Regions from separate parts of the Rhodococcus parequi genome, predicted to be linked through region 1. Evidence: riboswitches for the same ligand, from Rfam matches in the RefSeq annotation. Region 1 holds a riboswitch; each other region holds the start of a gene.

Region 1 (7,345 bases):
TGCCGGACCGTGTATTAGGAGGTTCCGGCTGCCGTACCGGGGCCGTGCCGAGGGCCCGACGCAGACAACCCCGGAGCGGACGAACCACTCCGGGGTTGTTTCGACGGAAATGTCAGTCGACGGTCTCGCCGACGTCGCCGACGACGCTCTGCAGCTTGATGTCGCCCTCCGCGAGCTTGTACGTGACACCGACGATGGCGCACTTGCCGGCCTCGACGGCCTCGGAGATGATCCGCGACCGCTGCATCAGCAGCGACCCGGTCTCCACGACGTGGCGGCCCTCGAGCTCGTCGACCGTGGTCAGGCCCTCGCGGCGGCCCATCAGGATCGACGGCGAGACACGCTCGACGACGTCGCGGATGAAGCCGGCGGGAATGGCGCCGGTGTCGAGGGCGTCGAGGGAGGCCTTCACGGCGCCGCAGCTGTCGTGGCCGAACACGACGATCAGCGGAACGTCGAGGACCGCGACGGCGTACTCGATCGAGCCGAGAACCGCGCTGTCGATCACATGACCGGCGGTGCGGACGACGAACGTGTCGCCGAGGCCCTGGTCGAAGATGATCTCGGCGGCGACACGGGAGTCGCCGCAGCCGAAGATCACCGCGGTCGGATGCTGGGCGTCGACCAACTTCGCACGGTCGGCAATACCCTGGCTCGGATGCAGCGGGGTACCGCTGACGAAACGCTCGTTACCCTGCTTGAGGGCTTTCCAAGCGGAGATCGGGTTGGAATTGGGCATGAGGCAATTGTGCACCCTCCGCCGTCTGCCGTCTCGGTTGGACCGACGACGAAAGCTCGATAGTCAACGGAGAAGGGTGAGAGTTTCGGTGTCTTCGGCCTCGGTGGACAGTGCGGCGCTGCTGCGGTGGTACGACGAACAGGCGCGGGATCTGCCCTGGCGCCGCGACGGCGTCACCGCCTGGCACATCCTCATGAGCGAGATCATGCTGCAGCAGACGCCGGTGGTCCGCGTCGCCCCGATCTGGGAGGAGTGGGTGCGCCGCTGGCCGGTGCCGTCGCTGATGGCGGCGTCGAGCCAGGCCGACGTCCTGCGCGCGTGGGGCAAGCTCGGCTACCCGCGGCGGGCACTGCGCCTGCACGAGTGCGCGGGCGTGCTCGCGAGCGCGCACGGCGACGTGGTGCCGACCGACGTCGACGTTCTGTTGAGCCTCCCCGGCATCGGCGACTACACCGCCCGCGCGGTCGCGTGCTTCGCGTACGGGCAGCGGGTTCCCGTGGTGGACACCAATGTTCGACGCGTCGTCGCCCGCGCCGTTCACGGCCGGGCGGATCAGGGTAACCCGTCGGCCAAGCGCGACATGGCCGACGTCGACGCACTGCTGCCCCGCACTCGTGAGCGCGCCGCCCGATTCTCCGCCGCACTGATGGAACTCGGCGCGACCATCTGCACCGCCCGCACTCCCGACTGCGGCGGTTGCCCGCTGCCGCGGTGCGCCTGGGTGGAGGCGGGACGTCCCGCGTACACCGGCGAGCCCAGAAAGGTGCAGAAGTTCGCGGGCACCGATCGCCAGGTCCGCGGGAAGCTGATGGACGTACTCCGGGGCAGCAGCGGCCCGGTCGAGCGTGCACTACTCGACCTGGTGTGGCTCAGCGACCCGGGACAGCGCGACCGGGCCCTGGATTCACTGCTGGTCGACGGTCTGATCGAACAGACCGAGGACGGACTGTTCGCGCTGGCCGGCGAGGGCGGTCGCTGACCGCTGTCAGCCGAGCGAGGCGAGGAATTCCTCGACCGCGGCCCGGAACCGTTCGGGCTGGTCGTCGTGGACGAGATGACCTGCCTGTGCCACCCACACGTACCGGGCGTCGTGGCCCTCGAGCATCCGGCGCATCTGCCCCTCGGGGGTGATCGTGAACTCGCCCTCGATCAGCAGGGCGGGCGCCCGGACCGCGTCCCACTGCGCCCAGAAGTCGCGGGTGCCCCACTCCTCCGAGATGTCCCGGAACGTCTCGACGGTGCCGTGCAGATACCAGCCGTCGGGGCGCCGGTCGAACGAGTCGAGGAAGTAGCGGCCCGCGACCTCACCGAAGTACTCGAGCACCGACTCCTCGGTCGGGAACGGCTGCGGCCACGCAGAAACCATTGCCGCCCAATCCTGTGCGGTGCGACCACGGAAATCCGGTGCCATGTCCTCGATGACCAGGGCGCGAATCCGATCGGGGTGTGCGGCAGCGAAACACCACGCGTGCAGCGCGCCCATCGAATGCCCGATCACGGTGAGAGGCTCGTCCATTCCGTCGAGATCACCGAGCGCCGCGGCGAGGTCGTCGACGAACAACTCCGTCGTCGGCTCGCCGTCGATCGGACGCCCGTGCCCGGCCGCGTCGAACGTGTACACGTGGCCGTGCTCGCGCAGCCACGGAACATGCCGCGACCACGTCCGCGAACTGCCCATCAACCCGTGCAGGAGCAGTATCGGCCGCCCCGTCCCACCCTCGTCGTGCAACACGGGATCGACGGTAGCCGAACGTCCGCCGTCCGGGGACTGACATGCGCCCGCCCGGAGTACCCTCGCGGGCATGGCAGTCGTGAAGATCAACGCAATCGAGGTCCCGGAGGGCGCCGGCCCCGAACTGGAGAAGCGGTTCGCGAACCGCGCCCACGCGGTCGAGAACTCCCCCGGCTTTCTCGGGTTCCAGCTCCTGCGTCCGACCAAGGGCGAGGCCCGCTATTTCGTGGTGACGCAGTGGGAGTCGGACGAGGCGTTCCAGGCGTGGGCGAACGGCCCGGCCCGCGAGGCCCATGCCGGCGAGCGCGCGAAGCCCGTCGCGACGGGGGCCTCGCTGCTCGAGTTCGAGGTGGTCCTCGACGTGGCGGCGAAGTCCGAATCCTGACCCACCACACTCGGTTCGGACGCAGACAGCGTCGATAACGGACATAACGGTCACGGTGTCGGTCCTCCGATTGACACCGTGACCTGCGGGGTGCCAAAGTTCGCTCGACAGAGCGATGGAAGACGGTAATCCGGTGCCATTCCGGAGCGGTCGCGCCACTGTGATCGAGGGTCCGCCCTCGAAAGCCAGACACCCCGGCCATCGCATGGACCTAGCGGGACGCGTAATCCCCAGGAGGCACCGATGGCAATCGCCTATTCACCCGACAAGTCGGCCGATTCGGCCACTGTCGCACTCATCGCGGCAGCAGTAGTACTGCTCGCCATGCTCGCGCTCTACCTGGTCGGGTTCGACCAGGGCGCAATCTCCCGCAGCGGCATGTACATGCACGAATTGATGCACGACGGCCGACACCTGCTGGGCCTGCCGTGCCACTGAACACACTGACGCCCGTCACCGACAGCCTCAGGACCCTCCTTCTCCGCGGACTGCTGGCCGGCCTGATCGCCGGCCTGCTGGGCGGCGTCGTCGCATTCGCGCTCGGCGAGCCGCACGTACAGGCCGCGATCGAGATCGAGGAGTCCGCTGCCGCCCCGGTCGAGTCGGATCACGCTGCGGGCGAGACCGCCCCACACGGCCACGAGACGGAATCGACGGAGCCGGAGGGTCATTCACACGGCGACGACGCCCTTGTCAGCCGTACCGGTCAACGCGTGGGATTGTTCCTCGCCACCGGTCTCGCCGGGCTGGCGCTGGGGGCGATCTTCGCGGTAGTCGTGCACTACGCACGCCGGTTCACCACGATGGCGGGTACCCCCCTCGCCATCGTGGTGGCTGGATGCGGTTGGCTCGCAATCGAAGCCGTACCGTTCTTCAAGTACCCCGCCAACCCACCGGCGGTGGGCGACCCGGACACCATCAACGAGCGGACCCTGCTGTGGCTCGCCTCGGTGCTCCTCGGCCTGCTCGCCGTTGCAGCGGCCGTCTACGCCGGGCGTGCGCTGCGGGATCAGGGCCTGGTGACGACCCGTGTCATCGGACAGGTTGCCGCGTTCCTCGCGGTGGTCACCGTCGGCTACCTCGCGCTGCCCGGCATCGACGAGGTCGGTGAAGACTTCCCCGCCACGCTGCTGTGGCAGTTCCGTATCTCGTCGCTCGCCACCCAGGCAGCACTCTGGCTGGCACTGGGACTGGCGTTCGCGTTCCTCACCGAACGTGCTGGGCGGCGGGCGATCCGCTAGCTCAGACCGCGCACGAATCGTCGGTGCAGCCCTCGGCATCCCCGCCGGGGGCTGCACCCGCATCCATGCCTTCGGCGTCGGCGTCCTCGAGTGCCCGACGCAGCAACTCCGTGAAGACGTCCTGCGGCTGCGCGCCCGACACCGCCAGGCGGCGGTTCGCGACGAAGAAGGGCACGCCCGACACCCCGAGCTGTCCGGCCGCCGCGAGATCGGCCCGCACCAGGTCCGCGCCGGCATCGCCGTCGAGCGCCGCGGCCACCTCGTCGGCGTCCATCCCGACGCTCGCCGCGACCTCGACCAGGTCGGCGCGGTCGTCGATCACCTTCCCGTCAGAGAAGTGGGCGCGGAACAGCGCCTCCAGCAACGCGTCCCGCCGCTCCCCCGCCAGATGCAGCAGACGGTGCGCGTCGAACGTGTTGGCGGCGATCACCGTGTCGAAATCCATGGCCAGCCCGTCGGCCGCCGCCGTCGCGGCGACATGCTGGAACATCTGACGGACCTGGTCGGCGGGCATGCCCTTGTGCTCGACGAGAGCCTCGAGCTCGCCGCGTCGCGCCCCCACCGGGGTGTCCGGTGCGAGCTGGTACGAGCGCCACACCACCGACACCCGGTCTCGCTGCGGGAACCGGTCCAACGCCGCCGTGAAGCGGCGCTTCCCGATGTAGCACCACGGGCAGGCGATGTCCGACCACACCTCGATCAGGGCGGTCGGCGCGGCGGACTCGGACTCGGCGGTCACGGCGCCGACATTGCTCTCGATGGTCACGAGGCATTCGAACACACGGTGGGCGCGTCTTGTTCCGCGCCCACCGCCGGACCCGGTCAGCCCCGTTCGAGTTCCCGTCGCAGAACGCGCTTGAGGATCTTTCCCGTGCTGCTCCTCGGCAACCCCGCGGGCCCCTTCGCGATGACGAGGCGCTGCGGTGTCTCGCCCGGATCGATACCGCGATCCTCGAGGAACCGCCCGATCTCCTCGAGGCTGATGGCGGCCCCCGGCAGGCACGACACGACCGCGACCACCTGCTCACCCAACCGGCCGTCGGGGCAGCCGACCACCGCCACGTCCGACACCGCCGGATGCTCGGCGATCAGCGCCTCCAGATCGACCGACCCGATTCGCACCCCGTTGCGGCGAATGATGTCCGACGCCCGGTCGACGAAACGCAGGTACGCGTCGTCGGGCCCGTCGATCACGAACAGATCGCCGGTCATCAGGAAACCGTCCGCATCGAACGGGTCACGGTCACGGGCGGGATTGAGGTAGCCGGAGAATACCGTCGGACCCTTTACTCGCAGCTCACCCAGTACGCCGGGCTCGGTGATCTCGGCACCGGTCTGCTGATCCACCAACTTCAGCACGGACCCTCCGCCCGAGCGCGGATACAGCAGCGAGTGCGGCCGCTCCACCGAGCGCGCGGCCGGGTCCGACCGCAGGCTCACCCCTTCGATGGTGCCGAAGAAGTTCACCAGGTCGACGCCGTGCCGCTCCCGCCAGCGCTGGACGGTCTCCGGGGTCAGGTGTCCCGCGCCCACCCCCACCCGGGTGAGGGTGGACAGGTCGACCGCCCCGCCCTCCCGCAGTTCCACGGCTGCGAGCATCGACGGTCGTCCGGCCGTGTACGTGACCTTCTCGTCGGCGATCTGGCGCAGGAACACATCCAGCCGGAACGGCTGGTGCTGGACCAGGACGCACCCGGTCGACAGCCACGGCAGCATCGTCCCGATGATCCCCGCGGCGGTCGTCATCGGGAACGGATTGAGAACGACGTCGCCGGCGGTGAGACCGGCCGCCTCGACGACGCCGCGCGCGTGGGCGAGGGACTCACAGTGAGCGTGCGGAACCCCCTTGGGGAGACCCTCCGTACCGGAGGTCCAGCAGATCGCGATGCAGTCGTCGATCGCAACGTCGGTGGCGGCGACATGCGCGGCGACCTCGGCCGCGTCCGCGGCGGTCGGCACGCCGTGACCGATCCGGACGACGCCGTCCGGTACGCCGACGCCGTAGGAGAGCACCGTCCGCAGTGTCGGAATCTGCGTCCGCACCGAGACCACCTGTTCGGCAACGTGATTGGAACCGATCCTGGACGCGGTGACGAAGGCGCTCACGCAGGATTCGTTGCAGACCTCGACGATCTCGGGTTCAGTCGAGTGAACGGCCAGCAGGGACACGATCGCCCCGATCCGCCAGGCAGCCAGAACGACGGTGATCTGCTCGATGGTGTTGGGCAGCTGGACGCCGATCACCTCACCGGCACGGACATCGGCGTGCAGCAGCAACGCCGCGAGTCGGTCGACCTCGCCGTCCAACTCGGCCCAGGTGATCCGGCCGGGAACCCCGTCCACGTAGTCGGACTTGTCCACGGGGTCGACGATCGCGAGCTGGGTTCCGCGTTCGCGCACCCTGTCTGCCAGTAACTGCTGGACGGTGTCCCGGGTCCAGACACCGGATTTGGTGTACTCGTCGATGCGGATCTGAGGGTGAATCTTCAGGCTCCCCATGTGCCCTCCCTGGTCTCGCGATCCGACGTCCCCGACAGCCGCCACTCCACTGAATGTGTGATCTAGGTCACTAGATTTATCACGGTCCAGTTACTTGCGCGAGTCGCGGACCATCCGATAGCGCACGACCTGCGGAAATCAGACGAACCCCACCTTTCCCGGGCGAGCGTCCAGGTCAGACGACCAAGCCCGCCCGGTAGGCCTGGAGCGCGGCCTCGACCCGATTGCGCACCCCGAGCTTGTCGAAGATCGCCGACACGTGCGACTTCACCGTCGTCTCCCCCAGGAACAGCCGGCGGCCGATATCGGCATTGGACTCCCCCTCCGCCAGCACGGTGAGGACTTCACGCTCACGCTCGGTGAGCCTGCTCAGATCCGGGCCCGCAGCCTGCGTCGCACTACCCACCCCGCCGCCCTCGGAAACTATGCGCCGCAACGCTTCCGGACTGAACAGGGTGTTTCCCGATGCCACCACCCGAACCGACTGATGGAACGTGAGCGGTGCCTCGTCCTTGCTCAGGAAGCTGTGTGCACCGGCCGCGACCGCCTGCACCACGAGATCGTCCACGTCCATCGCGGTCATCGCGATGACCTTCGGCGGCGACTCCAGCTCCATCAGGCTGCGCGTCGCCTCGAGACCTCCGGTCCGGCGCATCTTCAGATCCATCAGCACGACGTGCGGCCGGAGCGACGCGACGGCGCCCGGAACTTCGTCGCCGTCACCGACGCACCCCACGACCACGATGTCG
Region 2 (7,345 bases), 340 kb from region 1:
CGGGTCTCGAGTTCCGCGATCTCTGCGCGGACGGCCTCGACGACCTCGGGGGCGTCCTCCCAGAGCTCACGGAAGTCGGATTCCGGTTCGACCATTTCGGTGAGCAGCTCGATCCCCCGTTCGAGGTGACCGTCGAGGCGCTCGAGATCTCCGGGCCACACCATGCTGTGTCCGAGCACTGCGAGTAGGTAGCAAGCGGCGCGCACCCGATCGTAATCGTCGTCGTATTCGAGGGCGTCGCTGATGTGTGTATCGATGTCGATCCCGGCGAACACGCCTCCGAACCAGTCGGCCGCCGCATCGTTGTGCCACGGCGCACTTCCCCACGCTCCCATGCGTTTCGCCCTTCGTCGCTCTCGGCGGATCCGGCCCGCACGCCGAACCCTATTGAACGCCCACGGCCGCGGCCTGGGCCTCCTGCACGTCGGCCACGTCGTCCGGGGTCGGGGCGGCGTCCTGGGTGAGGTCGCGACGCCAGTACCCGGTGAAGGCGATGGCCTTCTTGTCGATGCCGCGCTCGTTCACGAGGTGTCGGCGGACTTCCCGGACCATGCCGGCCTCGCCCGCGATCCACGCGAAGGCGCGGCCGTCGGGAAGGTCCGAGGCCCGCAGCGCGTCGAGTAGCGCGTCCGGTCCCTGGTCGTCGCGGTGGATCCAGCGCACCCGGATGCCGGCGGAGGTGGCAAGGTCCTGTTCCTCGTCCGCGTTCGCGACCTCGATGTAGGCCGTCGCCCGTGCACCGTCCGGCAGCGCCTCGATATTCGATGCGATCGCCGGGAGCGCGGTCTCGTCGCCGACCAGCAACTGCCAGTCGTATTCGCCGATGGTTGCGTAGTGACTCGGGGACGGCCCCAGCATGCCGAGGATCTGTCCGGGTTGCGCTGACCCGGCCCACGCCGATGCCGGGCCCTCGTCGCCGTGCAGGACGAAGTCGATGTCGATCTCGGCGACGTCGGGGCGGTGGGCGCGGATCGTGTAGGCGCGCAGCCACGGTCGGATGTCGTCGGGCATCGCGAGGTAGGCGCGGTGCCACGTGAGGATGTCGCCGTCCGCGGGGCGCGGCGGGACCTCCGGGGCGTCGTCGGTCCGGGAGAAGAAGAGCTTGACCTGCTGGTCGGGCGAGACCGACACGAAGCGGTGGAGGTCGGCGCCGACGAACGTGATGCGGGCCATGTGCGGCGTGATCAGGCGCGTCGACTTCACCTCGACGAGTTGGAACTCCAGTAACGCGGTCATGGCACTCCTCCCGAGCAGACGGAACTGATTAGGTGAGCCTGCCATAACAAAGGTTTTCATCCCACCCCGGCCTCACGGGGCGGAGATGCAGACCCCGTCAACCGGCGCGAGCCCCCACCGAGATGTGTCTCGGTGGGGGCTCGCGCCGCGTGGATCCTGGGGTCAGAGAGATCCGAAGAGGCCGGACAGTGAGCCGAGTGAACCGCTCGAGGGGCCGTTCCCTCCGTCATCGGGGCCGTTGCCGCCGTCGTCGGGGCCGCCCGGGTTGGACGGCGCGCCGACGGTGACGGTCTTCGTGATGGTGGCCGAGACGCCGTTGCTGGTGGTCTGGGCGGTCAGGGTGTGGGTGCCCTCGGTCGGTGTCCAGGTGCAGCTGGCCGTCCCGTTCGCATCGGCGGTCGCGGTGCAGACGGTATCGCCGCCGTTCTTGATCACCACGTGAGAGTTGGCGTCGGCACCGACGACGGAGATTGTCGCGGGGGTACCCGCAGTCGGCGAGATGGGGTCGACGACGAGGACGGAATTGCCGACCGGCGGAGCCGTGACCGTCACCGTCGCCGGAGCAGAGGCGGGGGACGGGCCGACGGCGTTGGTCGCCACAGCAGTGATGCTCATGGTGCCGACCGTGGTGGTGATGATGTTGCAGTGGAACGACCCGGACTGGTTGGCCGTCGCGGTGCAGGTCTTGTCGCCCGCGGTGACCTTCACGGTCGAGCCGGGTTCGGCGTTACCCGAGACGGTGACCTCGTTGCCCGCGATGACCGATCCGGGGGTGGCGGAGACGTTCGTCGGAGCGGCCGGTGCAGTGGGCGCGGCGGCGATGGTGCCGGTCATCGCGGTCGACGTCGACACGGCGTTGGTGGCGTCGCCGAGGTACTTGGCGGTGATCGAGTAGGCCTCCCCACCCTGGCCGGTTGCGGGCACCCAGGAGTAGACGGCGGTGCCGTTCGCCACGTTGCCGGTGCCGACAACGGCACCGTTGTTGTAGAACTCGACCGATCCGGTCGCGTTGTTCGACACGGTCGCCGTCAGGGTGGAGGCGCGAGTCGCCTGCGGCGCGGGTGCGACCGCGACGGTGGTCTGGGTCGCGTTCTTGGTCACCGACACGGCGGGTCCGGTGTTGGTGTTGGTCGAGCCGAGGCCCTGGTTGGAGTTCACTCCGGCGCCGGTGGTCAGGGCGGTGTCGCGGGCACAGTCCGCGCCGACGGTGTACTGGACGGTGTAGCTGATGTTGCGGTCGACGGCGCTGCGGATCCAGGATCCGTTCATGCTCACCGTGGTCGCGTCGGGGGTGGTGGTTCCGACTCCGTTGCCGTTGACCCGTGAGGAGTTGGGGACGTAGGCCAGGCAGGCGGGGTGGATGTCCTTGAGAGCGCTGATGGTGGGGGCGAGGCCACCGTTCCAGCGGATGTTGTTGGTGACGGTGATCGTCTCACCCGGGGCCGGAGTGCCGTTGCTGATCGTTCGATTGAACGTCCAGTCGCCGGAGTTCGTCGACTTGCTGACCGGTGCCGCCTCGGCGGTGGTGACTCCGAACGCGGCGGCGAAGCCGATGCCGAGCAGTGCGGTGCCGGCGCCCGCTGCGAGTCGTTGCAAGGTGTTTTTCCTCGACACTGTCGAACTCCTTCTCAGATGCCCCGGGCCGCCAGGTGGACAGATGTCCAAGACGGGATTTCGGCCGACGCTACGGCATCGGACTCGGGTACGGACCCGAATTCGCTCGAAATTCGCCCGACGAAGCCCTCGAACTGGGGCGAAGTCCGGTGTCCCGGCCGGGACACCGGACTCGTTCTCCTAGAGTTCGGCCCGCACCGCGTGCGCGGCCTCGACGAGGTGGCGCAGCGACGCCTCGACCTCGACCGGGCCGCGCGTCTTGAGCCCGCAGTCCGGGTTGACCCAGAGGCGCTCGGACGGAACGGCCTTCAGCGCGGCGCGCAGCGACGCGGCGATCTCGTCGACGGACGGCACCCGCGGTGAGTGGATGTCGTAGACACCCGGCCCGACGCCCAGGTCGAAGCCGACCGCGTTGAGATCGTCGAGCACCTCCATGTGCGAGCGGGCCGCCTCGATCGACGTCACGTCGGCATCGAGGCCCGCGATGGCCCCGATCACCTCACCGAACTCGGAGTAGCAGAGGTGCGTGTGGATCGCGGTCGTGTCGGCGATGCCCGCCGTCGACAGCCGGAAGGCTCCGACGGCCCAGTCCAGGTAGGCCGGCTGGTCGGCGGCGCGCAACGGCAGCAACTCGCGCAGCGCGGGCTCGTCCACCTGGACGACCTTCGCGCCGGACGCCTCCAGATCGATCGTCTCGTCACGGATCGCGAGGGCGATCTGGTCGGCGGACTCGGCGAGCGGCTGGTCGTCGCGCACGAACGACCACGCCAGGATCGTCACCGGGCCGGTGAGCATGCCTTTGACGGGTTTGTCGGTGAGTGACTGTGCGTACGTGAACCATTCGACGGTCATCGGCTCGGGGCGGCGCACGTCGCCGAACAGGATCGGCGGCCGGACGCAGCGGCTGCCGTACGACTGCACCCAGCCGTTCGCGGTGGCGAAGAAGCCGTCGAGCTGCTCGGCGAAGTACTGCACCATGTCGTTGCGTTCGGGTTCGCCGTGGACCAGGACGTCCAGGCCCAGCTTCTCCTGCAGCGCAATCACGTCGGCCACCTCGGCCCGCATGCGGCGGACGTACTCGGCCTGATCGATCTCGCCCGTGCGCAGCGCCGCGCGGGCCACCCGGATCGCGGTGGTCTGCGGGTACGAGCCGATCGTGGTGGTCGGCAACTGCGGCAGCGGCAGCTCACTCGCCTGGACGGCACGACGGTCCGCCGCCGCGATACGGGTGCGGTCGGCATCCGTCAGGGCGGCGAGGCGATCGCGGATCGCGTCGTCGTGCAGTCGCGGATCGGCGGCGCGGGTGGCGGCCGCCGCACGCGCCTCGGACAGTTCGGCGGCGATCGCGTCGCGTCCCGAACGTAGGCCGGTCGCGAGAGTGGCGACTTCGCCGATCTTCTCGGAACCGAATGCCAGCCACGACCGCAGGGCGCCGTCCAACGCGTCCTCGCCGTCGAGCGTGTAAGGCACGTGCAGCAGTGAACACGACGTGGACACCGCCACCGAACCCGCACGCTCACGCAGGGTTTCGAGTGTGGCGAGTGACCCGTCCAGCCCGTTGCGCCAGACGTTGCGTCCGTCGACGACGCCGGCGACAAGGTGCTTGCGTTCGATATCCGGCGTCGCGATCACCGCGTCGAGGGAGCCGGCGACGAGGTCGACGGCGATGCCCTCGATGCCGGTCGAGGTGAGCACCGGCAGCGCCGCACCGAGGTCACCGAAGTACGACGCGACGAGGATCGCGGGACGGTGGTCGAGCGCGGCGAGGCGGTCGTACACCGACCGCGTCGCGGCCAGCTCGGCGTCGGTCCGGTCCGCCACCAGCGCCGGCTCGTCGATCTGCACCCACTCGGCGCCCGCGTCCGCGAGGCGGCTCAGCAGATCCGCGTACAGCGGCACGATCTCGTCCAGGCGATCTAGCGCGGAGCCGTCGTCGAACTTCGACAGCAGTAGGAAGGTGACCGGTCCGATGACCACCGGGCGGGCCGGAACACCGAGGGCGCGGGCCTCGGCGACCTCCCCGAGCACCTTGGCCGCGTTCAGCACGAAACTGGTCGCGGCGGTGATCTCGGGGACCAGGTAGTGGTAGTTGGTGTCGAACCACTTCGTCATCTCGAGCGGCGGCACGGTGTCGGTGCCGCGCGCGGCCGCGAAGTAGCGGTCCAGTTCGTCGTCGATCCCCGCGACCCGCTCGGGCAGCGCGCCCAACATGACGGCGGTGTCGAGCATCTGGTCGTAGTACGAGAAGGTGCCCACCGGGACGGAGTCGATCCCGGCCGAGGTCAGTTCGGCCCAGGCCTGTCGGCGCAGATCCTTGCCGACCGCCTCGAGTGCGGCGGCGTCGAGGTTCCCCGCCCAATAGGCCTCGACGGCCCTCTTCAGCTCGCGGCGGGGCCCGATGCGCGGGGAGCCCAGCACGGTTGCGGTGAAAGCGAATGTCACGTCGTTCTCCAGTTGCTCACAGCGTGGATGGTCACCGCCGGCAGACGAGAACGTAAGCGAGCCCTGGGTGCACCCGCCAGCGGGCAGCACGAAGTGCCGAGCATCGCCCATCTCGCCTTTTCCACGAGGCGGTGGACCGTCGGGCACGGCGTGCCCGACACAGTCGGCAGGTCTTCGGACTCGCGGGCGCTCGGCCGGGAATCGACCCGGCGAAACCTACTGGCCGTCGCTTCCCGGACCTGTCGGTCCAGTGCTCATGACGGCGGTCGTTCCCACTCACCGCTGCGGGACAGTCCCGGATTTCCACCGGGTTCCCTCTCACATCCGCCGGTCTGACGACCACGGATGCTTCGACGCCGGCGGCGGTCTTCGGGGCTCCTCACGACCGCACCCGGCGAACCAGCTGCACCGTCCAGCATAGGCCCTCGGAAACGACGATCGGGCGGACCCCGTGGTGGAGTCCGCCCGATCGAGGATCGAGTAGCGGAATGTGCGGTTGGTGCTACGACGCCGAATCCGGAGTGAGCCAGGCGTTTCCGAACAGCAGCACGCCGTCGGCGCTGGGCGTGATGCCGTGCGCGTTCTTGCTCCACGGGATGAAGTACTTACCGGCGCCGAGGACCATCATCGGGTTGGTCTCGTTCACGAGTGTCTGGATGTCCTCGAGGACCTGACGGCGGGCGTCGTCGCTCGACGCGGACTGCAGCTTGCCGAGGAGGGCGTCCATCTCGGGGTTCTGGTAGCCCAGGACATTGGAGGCCGACGTGCTCGCCAGGTTGCCGTACATCCGCATGAAAGGCGACTCGTCGAGGACGTTGAACGCCGACTCGCCCAGATCGAAATCGTGCTTGGCGTACATCATCTTGACCAGGTCGTTGATGCCGCTGTTGTAGACGATGTCGACGGTGAACCCGACCGCCTGCAGCATCGACTGGATCGCGAGTGCCCGGCGTTGCGCGCCCGGTTCGTTGAGGCCCGCGTAGGTGAGCTTGCCGTCGTAGCCGTCGGCCTTGGCCTCGGCCAGGACCTTCTTCGCGGTGTCCGGGTCGAACGTGGAGCCGGACACGTCTCCGTGCCACTGCGACCAGGACTGGAACATGTCGGTGCCCGGCATGCCGAAGCCGCCCTCGCCGCGCTCGTTGAACGTTTCGGGGTTCAGTGCCTTGACGATCGCCTCACGCACCCGCGGATCCGACGCCGCGCGTCCCTCGCGCTGGTTCAGTACCTGCACACCACCCATGCTGGCGGTGTAGACGTAGCCGACGTCCCCGGCCTCGAGTGCGTCGTGCACGGTGTCCGCAGCACGCAGGTACGCGGCCTGGATGCCGCCGCTGTGCAACGCGTCGAGCTTGGCCTGCTCGCCGACGATGGCCGGGAACCGCAACTTGTCCAGGTTCGGCTTGCCGTCCCAGTAGCCCGGATTGGCGGCCAGCACCAGTTCGTTCTGGGAGGCGAACTTCTCGACCGTGAACGGTCCGGCGCCGATCGGGGTGAAGGTGCCCTTCGCCATCGACGAGGGCGCCACGATCATGCCCGGCCCGGTCGTGAACATGATCGGGAACTCGTTCCACGGCTGCTTCAGGGTGAACACGACCGTCGACGGGTCGGGCGACTCGACCTTGTCGACCGTCACCTTCCACACCTGCGTGTGGGTGCCCTTCTTCTCGAGGTAGTGGTCGATGCTCCATTGCACCGCCGCCGCGTCGAGCACGGTGCCGTCGGTGAACGCCACCCCGTCGCGCAGCTTCAGGGTCCAGACGGTGTTGTCCCCGTTGGGCGTCAGCGACTGTGCCAGGTGCGGCTGGTACTCCTTGGACGCGGTGTCGTAGCGCACGAGGACGTCGTAGATGGCCGCCATCTCGGTGCCGCCGGTCGCGCCGCCGTCCTGCCGGTCGGCCGGATCCAGGCTGCTCACCGCGTTGTACGTCGCGTACGACAGCGTGCCGCCGGAGACCGGGTCGCCCCCGTCGGACTGCTCGCCGACCAGGCCCGTCGTGACATCGGAGGCGTCGGTCGCCGAGGTCGAACCCTCGCCTGCGCATCCGGCCACCAG
Region 3 (7,345 bases), 210 kb from region 1:
CGGCTGATCTTCCGGGACCCGCTCACACCCCGAATGGGGCTCGGCATCGCGCTCATCATCGCCGGGGTGCTCGTGATCGAACTCGGCGCGGCGTCGGCTGCGTAGGTGTCGAGCCTTCTGTCTCGGTCAAGTGGACTCTTGTCCAGAAAGGTGTCGACCGACGGTCGGGCCGCGTGGTAGAACATGTTCCAGTTTGCTGCTGATTCGTGGCGGGTGTGGCCGAGTGACGGGTGCTGTGCCGACCACGCTCACCGAAGGAATTCCATGCACTGGTACACCGGAAACACCCTCTACGACACCGTCTTGACCTGCGCCTTCGCCTTCGCGGCGTTCGTGATCGTCGGCGGCTTCTTCGCGCAGAGTTCGTACGGTCGCTTCTCCTCCACCAACCTCGGCTTCAACCTGAACCCGAAGCTGGGGTGGTGGCTCATGGAGATCCCCGCAACCGTCGTCTTCGCGGTGTTCTACCTGACCGGACCCAACCGGTTCGAGCCCACCTCGCTGGTACTGGCCGCGGTGTGGCTGCTGCACTACGCGAACCGCGGCTGGTTCTTCCCGCTGTCGATCCGTCAGGTCCCGGGCAAGCGCAGTACGTTCAACGTCTCGGTGATCGCGATGGGCGTGATCGTCACGTCGATGCACGGCTATCTCAACGGCGCGTTCTTCAGCCACGACTACATGCACCAGTACGACACCGCGTGGCTCACCGATCCCCGTTTCCTGATCGGTCTGGTGGTCTACCTGTTCGGCTTCGCGCTGCTGGTGAATTCCGAGTCGATCGTCCGCAACCTGCGCGACAAGAACAACCCCGGCGCCACCGAGTACCGCATTCCGATGGGCGGAGGCTTCCGATTCGTCTCCAGCCCCGCCTATCTCGGCGAACTGATTGCCTGGGCAGGGTTCGCGCTGCTCACCTGGTCGCTCGCGGGCGTCGTCATCTTCCTCATCACCGCCGGCAACCTGATTCCGCGCGCGATCGCCACGCACAAGTGGTACCGGGACAAGTTCGTCGAGTATCCGAGCGATCGCAAGGCGCTGGTGCCGGGGCTGGTCTGACTCCCGCTTCCTGCTCCCGAATTGACCTCCCGCGCCCGCAATCGGGGGAGCGGGAGGTCAATTCGGGAGCGGGGCCTCAGTCGTCCCGCGCACGGTCGGCGTGGCCGAGATCCCGGTCCGGGACGACGGCGTCACGCACCAGCTTCTTGAGCGTCACGATGTCGGGAAACCCGCCGTCGCGCTTGCGATCCCACACCAGCGCGTCGCCGGCGGTGACCCGGAAGATTCCGCCGGTGCCGGGGATCATCGCCACCTCGCCCAGTTCGGTCCCGAACGTGTTGAGCAGTTCCTGTGCCATCCACCCGGCGCGGAGCAGCCAGTTGCACTGTGTGCAGTACGTGATGGTGACGCGAGCGGGGGAGGTCATGCCTCCAGGATCGCAGATCGGCGCCGGTCGCCGTGCCACTCGGTGACCGTCCGGCCGTCGACGAGGTGCTCGTCGACGAATCGGTCGACGCGGTCGGCGGTCAACGAGGCGTACCACGTGTCGTCCGGATACACCGCGACAACCGGCGCCTGCGAGCACGGGAACATGCAGCCGGTCTGGGTGACGAGGACGTCGTCGTCACCCAGACCGCGGGCCTCGAGCGCGTAGTCCAAGGCCTCCGCGGTTTCGGGCCCTCCCCGCGCCGAGCAGCGCGGTCCGCGGCACACCAGCACATGCCGGGCGAAGCCGGGCACCTCGTCCCACGCCGGTGAGGTCAGGGGCGCGGTGGTGGTGCGGGCCGGGGTCGGCGGGGCGGTGATCGCGGCGTCGAGCAGGTCGGCGTAGTTCGCGGTGTCGGACAACGGCGGTGCCAGAAGGACTTCCGGGGCGTCGGTGCCGCGTTCGCGGAGCCAGTGCCCGATGACCCGTCGGAACCACGCGTCGATCTTGCGGTCCAGCACGGTCTGCGCGCTCACCACCACGATCTCGGTGGCGCCCGACGCGGTGGCCTCGTCGAGGGCCCCGGTGACCGACGTCCCGGATCCACCGAGCACCGCGGTGCGGAAGGCGGTGTCCGGGTGCCGCTCCTCGAGTATCCGCAGTGCCGCGCGGACCTGGTCGCGCGGGTCGTCACCGCGATCGGTGGGGGAGGTGACGATGACCCAGCGGTTGCACTGAATCATGTTCATGAGGAAAGCCTTTCGATGGACGCGCCGGTCGTGCCGCACAGCACCACCATCGGGCGTCCCGTGCGTGGGTGCGGGTGGACGAGCGCGTCGATCCCGTAGACGTCGGCGAGCAGTTGTTCGGTGAGGACCCTCTCGGGCGCGCCCTCGGTCACGACGCGGCCGCGGTCCAGCACCACGAGGTGATCGCAGTACATGGCGGCGAGATTCAGATCGTGCATCGCCGCGACGGTCGTCAGGCCGCGTCCGCGGATCAGGTCGAGCAGTTCGAGCGACGCGGAGACGTCGAGGTGGTTGGTGGGCTCGTCGAGCAGCACCACACAGGGGCGCTGCGCGAATGCCCGCGCCAGCTGCGTCTTCTGCTTCTCACCGCCGGACAGGCTCTGCCACAGGCGGTGTCGCAGTTCGGGGATGCCGGCCATCGCCAGGCTCTCGGTCACCACGTCGGCGGTGCCGACGGCGGCGGGCCGGGCCCAGCCGCCGCGGTGGGGGATCGCCCCGAGCTCGACGATCTGCTCCACGGTCAGCTCCAGCTCGGTGGCCGAATGCTGTTCCACCAGAGCGACGGTCCGGGCGAACTCGCGACGATTCATCTCGGTCGCGGGCTCGTCGCCGACCATGACGCGGCCGCGGTCGGGTCGGGTGAGGCGGGCCATCGCCGACAGCAGCGACGTCTTGCCGGAACCGTTGGGGCCGATGAGCCCGGTGACCTGTCTCGAGGGTGCGCGGCAGGTCACGGCGTCGAGGATCGTGGTGCCGTCCACCGACCACGTGACGGCCTCGGCGCGGATCTCGGGGGAATGGTGGCTCATGAGCGGGCCCCTCGGCGTCGCAGCAACAGGACGAACACCGGCACCCCGACGACCGCAGTGACGATGCTGATCGGTAGTTCGCGTCCCGGCAGCACGGTGCGGGCCACGATGTCGGCCCACACCAGCAGCACCGCGCCGACGAGTGCGACGACGGGCAGCAGGCGGGCGTGCAACGGGCCGACCAGCATTCGGGCGGCATGGGGGACCACGAGCCCGACGAATCCGATCACGCCGGCCTGCGCGACCAGCGCGGCGGTGCACAGCGAGGCCACGCCGTAGAGCACCCAGCGGGAGCGTTCGACGTCGGTGCCCAGGCTCGCGGCGGCGCGCTCGCCGAACGCGAACGAATCCAGCACCCGCGCGTGCGCCAGCATCACGACGGTGGTGACCGCCACGACCACGGTGATGGTGACGAGCCCGGACCAGCGCACCCCCGCGACCGAGCCGAGCGTCCACTGCAGCACCCGGTGCGCGGCGTCGCGGTCCCCGAGCAGCACCAGCGCCGAGGTCACGGCCGCCGCGAACTGCCCCACCGCGATGCCGGCGAGCACGAGCCGTCCGGGCAGGAGTGCACCGGACCGGGACGTCGAGATGAGGAACACCAGCAGCAGGCTCCCCAGCGCGGCGACGAACGCGGCCACCGAGACCGCGCCCATCCCCAGGAAGCCGACGGTACCGACGCCGGCCGTGAGCGCGAGGACCGCGCCGAGCGAGGCGCCGCCGGACATGCCCAGCAGGTACGGGTCGGCCAGCGCGTTGCCGGTCAGCGACTGCAGCACGGCCCCGCACAGGGCCAGCCCGGCACCGACCAGCGCTGCCGCGAGGACTCTCGGCAACCGCAGGTCGACGACGATGTGCGTGGTCAGCAGGTCGGTGCCCGGCCCGATGCCGAGGCGTCCGGCGATGGATTCGACGACGGTGCCGATCGACAGGTCGGCGGCACCGATCGCGACACCGGCCGCGCAGCTCACCACGAGCAGCGCGGCCAGCGCCGCCGACCAACCGGTGGCGGTCGTCGCGGCTACCCGGGCGGGAACCCGGGTGCGCACGCTCATGCCCGGCCGCCGCCCAGCTGCTCGCTGACCAGTGACGCGCCCTCGATCAGGCGCGGGCCGGGGGTGCTCGCCGAGAACGGCACCACGACGAACGCGTCGTCACGCACCGCCGTCAGGTCCTTGAGCGCGGGATCGCCCCGGAGATAGTTCTTCTTCTCCTCGGCGGTGTCCCACGACGCGTCGGCCAGCACGATCACGTCCGGGTTCGCGGCCAGCACCGTCTCCCAGCTCCCGTCCAGCCAGGCGCCGTCGGACTTCGCGAAGACGTTGGTGCCGCCGACCGCGTCGATGATCAGCTGCGGCCCGCCGGCGTTGCCGCCGATGTACGGGGTGTCGGTGCCGCTGTCGTACCAGAAGATCGTCTTGCCCTTCGCGGGCGCGGCGGACTCGATGCCAGCCAGGGTCTCGCGCATCTGCGTGACCACGGTGTCGGCGTCGGATTCACGTCCGAACAGCGTGCCGTAGTCGGTGATCTCGGTGGCGATCGACTCCCACGCGACCGGCGGGCGCTTCGACTTGTCCTTGCAGCCGAACGGTGAGACGTAGGTGGCGATGCCCACCTCGTCGAACGACTCGTGCGAGCCGACGGCCTTGTCGTCGAACGCGCTCGAGTACGACGCCAGCACCAGGTCCGGCCGGGTCTCGAGCAGCGCCTCGCGGCTCGGGTAGTCCTTCTCGTCCAGTGCCGGAACCTGCGCGTACGCGGCCTGCCACTGCGGCGCGACGGCGTCGTCGAGGTATGCGGTGCCGACCATCTGCCCCTCGGCGCCGATCGACAATGCCGACTCGGTGGCGCCCTGGTTGAGAGTGACGGCCCGCTCGGCCGGACCGTCGAGGGTGACGGTGCGGCCGCAGTTCTGCAGGGAGATCGCCGCGGTGTCGGCGTCGTCGTTCGACGACCCGCCGCAGGCGGTGAGGGTGAGGGCGGCGGCGATCGACACCGCCGCCGCGGAGATGACTCGGCGAGAGATAGGGGTACGCAAAGCGACCCGCCTTCCATGACTCGTGGAAAACGTGCAGTTATGCGTCACGGCCGGTCTCCTGGCTCGGCAGGGATGACCGCCGACTACGCCTTCCCGGATGTATTCACATCCAGTGGCTGGGGTCGAACCCCTAGTAGTCGACGTACCTGCCCACAGTGGCGAGTACCGCGCCGGCTTCTACCGGACTTCCCGAACACCGTGACGACATCGTGAAGAATAGACGACCGTTGCCCGGGCAATGGTCGGCCTTGTCGGTTTCGTGCTGTTCCGCGGTCGAGGGCGCGGACGACGGTGCGTAACCGTCCGGGGCCGTCAGCGCATGACCTGGACCTGCTCCGCGATGTCGGCGGCGAGCGCCATCGCGGTCAGTGCGAGACCGCTGTTGAGGTCGTACCGCAGCTGCCCGACATGACCGTCCCGGACCGCGCGCACCCTTTTCCACGTCGGGGACTGGGCCTCGGCGGCGTCGGGATTCTGCAACAGGACGAAATCCGCCTGCTCGAAGATGTCGAGTTGTTCGAGCGCGTAGAAGGTGATTCCCCTGTTGTCCGCGGAGGCGTGCGCGGGATCGGTGAGCACGTTCAATCCGAGGTCACGCGCCACCGACACCGCGAACGTGTCGTTCTGCAGCCAGAGCTGTCCCTTGTCCGCACCCGCGATCGCGATGGTCTTCCCGTCGAGAAGTCCGGCCATCGAGGCACGCGCCTGCGCCAGTTCGGCGTTGTAGCGAGCAACCACACGGTCGGCGACGTCGCGTCGATCGAGTGCCGTCAACTGCTCGGTCATCGATCGCTTCCACGCCGATCCGGGAGTCCCTTGGTCGACGACGAGAACAGGCGCGATGTCGGTCCCCAGGAGTCCGCGCTCCCGGTAGTAGTCCCACCAGCCCTGACCCACGACCAACAGATCCGGTTCGTAGCTGAGGATCGCTTCGGCGTTCGGTTCTTGTTGGTGCCGCCGAGGCGCTCCGTCCCGGCGGGAACCCTCTGCATGAGCTGCGACTGGTCGTCCCAGTTGGTGGCGACGATCGGATACTCGGCGAGCAGGGCGAAGTCGAGCGCGGCTCGCGCCTCGAGCACGACGACACGCTGGGGGTCGCGCGGCAGCCGGTATCGGTCGTCGCCCACGACGATCTCGACCGACGCGTCGGACGTCGGGCTGCTCTCCGGTCCGTTCGAGCACGCCGACAGCGCGCCCAGAGCGCCGAGGCCGGCCGCACCGGTGAGGAAACCGCGTCGGGTCAGGGCATCGACGAGATCACCGAACTCGCGGTCCACGTCCTGTGCGGATCGTGCGGAGGCAGGGAGGCTCGAGTGGCGGTTCCCGATTCGGAGGCGGGTATCGATGTTCGTCGATTCGATCACGGGCATGGAAGTGGTGCTCCATCTGATAGGCGCGGCAAGGGGAATGCCTCAACCTATCCACCGCCTGCGCGGCGTGGTTCTCCCGAAGAAGCCATCCGATAACGGGATTCGGCCACACGTCGGCGCGGTGATCTCGCGGTCGCGCGACGCGGTCAGTCGGCGAGGGCCTTCTCGGCGCGCGGCATCAGAGCCGACGACACCGTCAGCAGCACCGCGATCCCGAGGATGCCGACGAACACCAGGTGGATGGCGCCCGAGAGGTCCGTCGGATCGGGGTCGGCGGAGTCGCCGACGCGGGAATTGACGAGCGCGCCGAACACCGCGACACCGACAGCGCTGCCGATCGAGCGGGCGAACATGTTGGTGGAGGTGACCACGCCGCGCTCGGACCAGTCGACGCTGGACTGCGCCGCGATGAGCGTCGGCGTCGCGATCAGGCCCATGCCGGAGCCGATGACGAAGCACGTCGCGCCCACCTGCCACACCGGGGAGCCGTCCGCGAGCAGCAGGAGCAGCGCCGACCCGGCTAGCACGAGGGCACTGCCGATCAGCGCGGTCGTCCGGAACCCGACGCGCAGATACAGCCGTCCCGCCTGAGACGCGGCGATGGGCCAGCCGATCGTCAGGACCGCGAGTGCGAAGCCCGCGACGAGGGCGCCGGTGCCGAGAACGCCCTGCACGAATGTCGGCACGTACGACGTCAGGCCCATCAGGATCGCGCCCACCGACAGCGACACCAGGCTGCTCGCGACCAGTACCCGCCGGGTGAGCATGTGCAGCGGCAGGATCGGATCGGCCACCCGCCGCTCGACGAGGACGAACGCGGCGAGCAGCAGCGCCCCGGCGACGAACACGCCGATGCCGGCGGGCGATATCCAGGCCCAGGCCTGCCCGCCCTCGAGGAGACCGAGGATCATCAGCGCCGCGCCGCCGGTCAACAGGATCGCGCCCGGGTAGTCGAT

The links. A riboswitch is a leader RNA that binds a small molecule or an ion and turns the genes downstream of it on or off. The one in region 1 is predicted to bind cobalamin.
Region 2: linked by a shared signal. The riboswitch ahead of metE (5-methyltetrahydropteroyltriglutamate--homocysteine S-methyltransferase) and the one ahead of ABEU20_RS24835 (CbtB domain-containing protein) in region 1 are both predicted to bind cobalamin.
Region 3: linked by a shared signal. The riboswitch ahead of ABEU20_RS13250 (ABC transporter substrate-binding protein) and the one ahead of ABEU20_RS24835 (CbtB domain-containing protein) in region 1 are both predicted to bind cobalamin.

Annotation. Positions count from the first base shown of each region.
Region 1 covers NZ_JBDLNV010000004.1:539,384-546,728, forward strand. Annotated here, with positions in the region: gene ABEU20_RS14230 (carbonic anhydrase) at 113-739, opposite strand; gene ABEU20_RS14235 (HhH-GPD family protein) at 828-1,718, shown strand; gene ABEU20_RS14240 (alpha/beta fold hydrolase) at 1,725-2,471, opposite strand; gene mhuD (mycobilin-forming heme oxygenase MhuD) at 2,542-2,856, shown strand; cobalamin riboswitch at 2,936-3,153, shown strand; gene ABEU20_RS24835 (CbtB domain-containing protein) at 3,181-3,294, shown strand; gene ABEU20_RS14255 (CbtA family protein) at 3,285-4,097, shown strand; gene ABEU20_RS14260 (DsbA family oxidoreductase) at 4,099-4,857, opposite strand; gene ABEU20_RS14265 (class I adenylate-forming enzyme family protein) at 4,920-6,596, opposite strand; gene ABEU20_RS14270 (response regulator) at 6,772-7,345, opposite strand, start outside.
Region 2 covers NZ_JBDLNV010000004.1:197,780-205,124, reverse strand. Annotated here, with positions in the region: gene ABEU20_RS12700 (hypothetical protein) at 1-335, opposite strand, end outside; gene ABEU20_RS12695 (siderophore-interacting protein) at 385-1,236, opposite strand; gene ABEU20_RS12690 (Ig-like domain repeat protein) at 1,399-2,832, opposite strand; gene metE (5-methyltetrahydropteroyltriglutamate--homocysteine S-methyltransferase) at 3,031-5,292, opposite strand; cobalamin riboswitch at 5,457-5,634, opposite strand; gene ABEU20_RS12680 (ABC transporter substrate-binding protein) at 5,795-7,345, opposite strand, start outside.
Region 3 covers NZ_JBDLNV010000004.1:329,093-336,437, reverse strand. Annotated here, with positions in the region: gene ABEU20_RS13280 (DMT family transporter) at 1-105, shown strand, start outside; gene ABEU20_RS13275 (phosphatidylethanolamine N-methyltransferase family domain-containing protein) at 265-1,056, shown strand; gene ABEU20_RS13270 (SelT/SelW/SelH family protein) at 1,133-1,423, opposite strand; gene ABEU20_RS13265 ((2Fe-2S) ferredoxin domain-containing protein) at 1,420-2,172, opposite strand; gene ABEU20_RS13260 (ABC transporter ATP-binding protein) at 2,169-2,981, opposite strand; gene ABEU20_RS13255 (FecCD family ABC transporter permease) at 2,978-4,036, opposite strand; gene ABEU20_RS13250 (ABC transporter substrate-binding protein) at 4,033-5,019, opposite strand; cobalamin riboswitch at 5,051-5,263, opposite strand; gene ABEU20_RS13245 (ABC transporter substrate-binding protein) at 5,332-6,201, opposite strand; partial or broken gene ABEU20_RS13240 (ABC transporter substrate-binding protein) at 6,228-6,389, opposite strand; gene ABEU20_RS13235 (MDR family MFS transporter) at 6,536-7,345, opposite strand, start outside.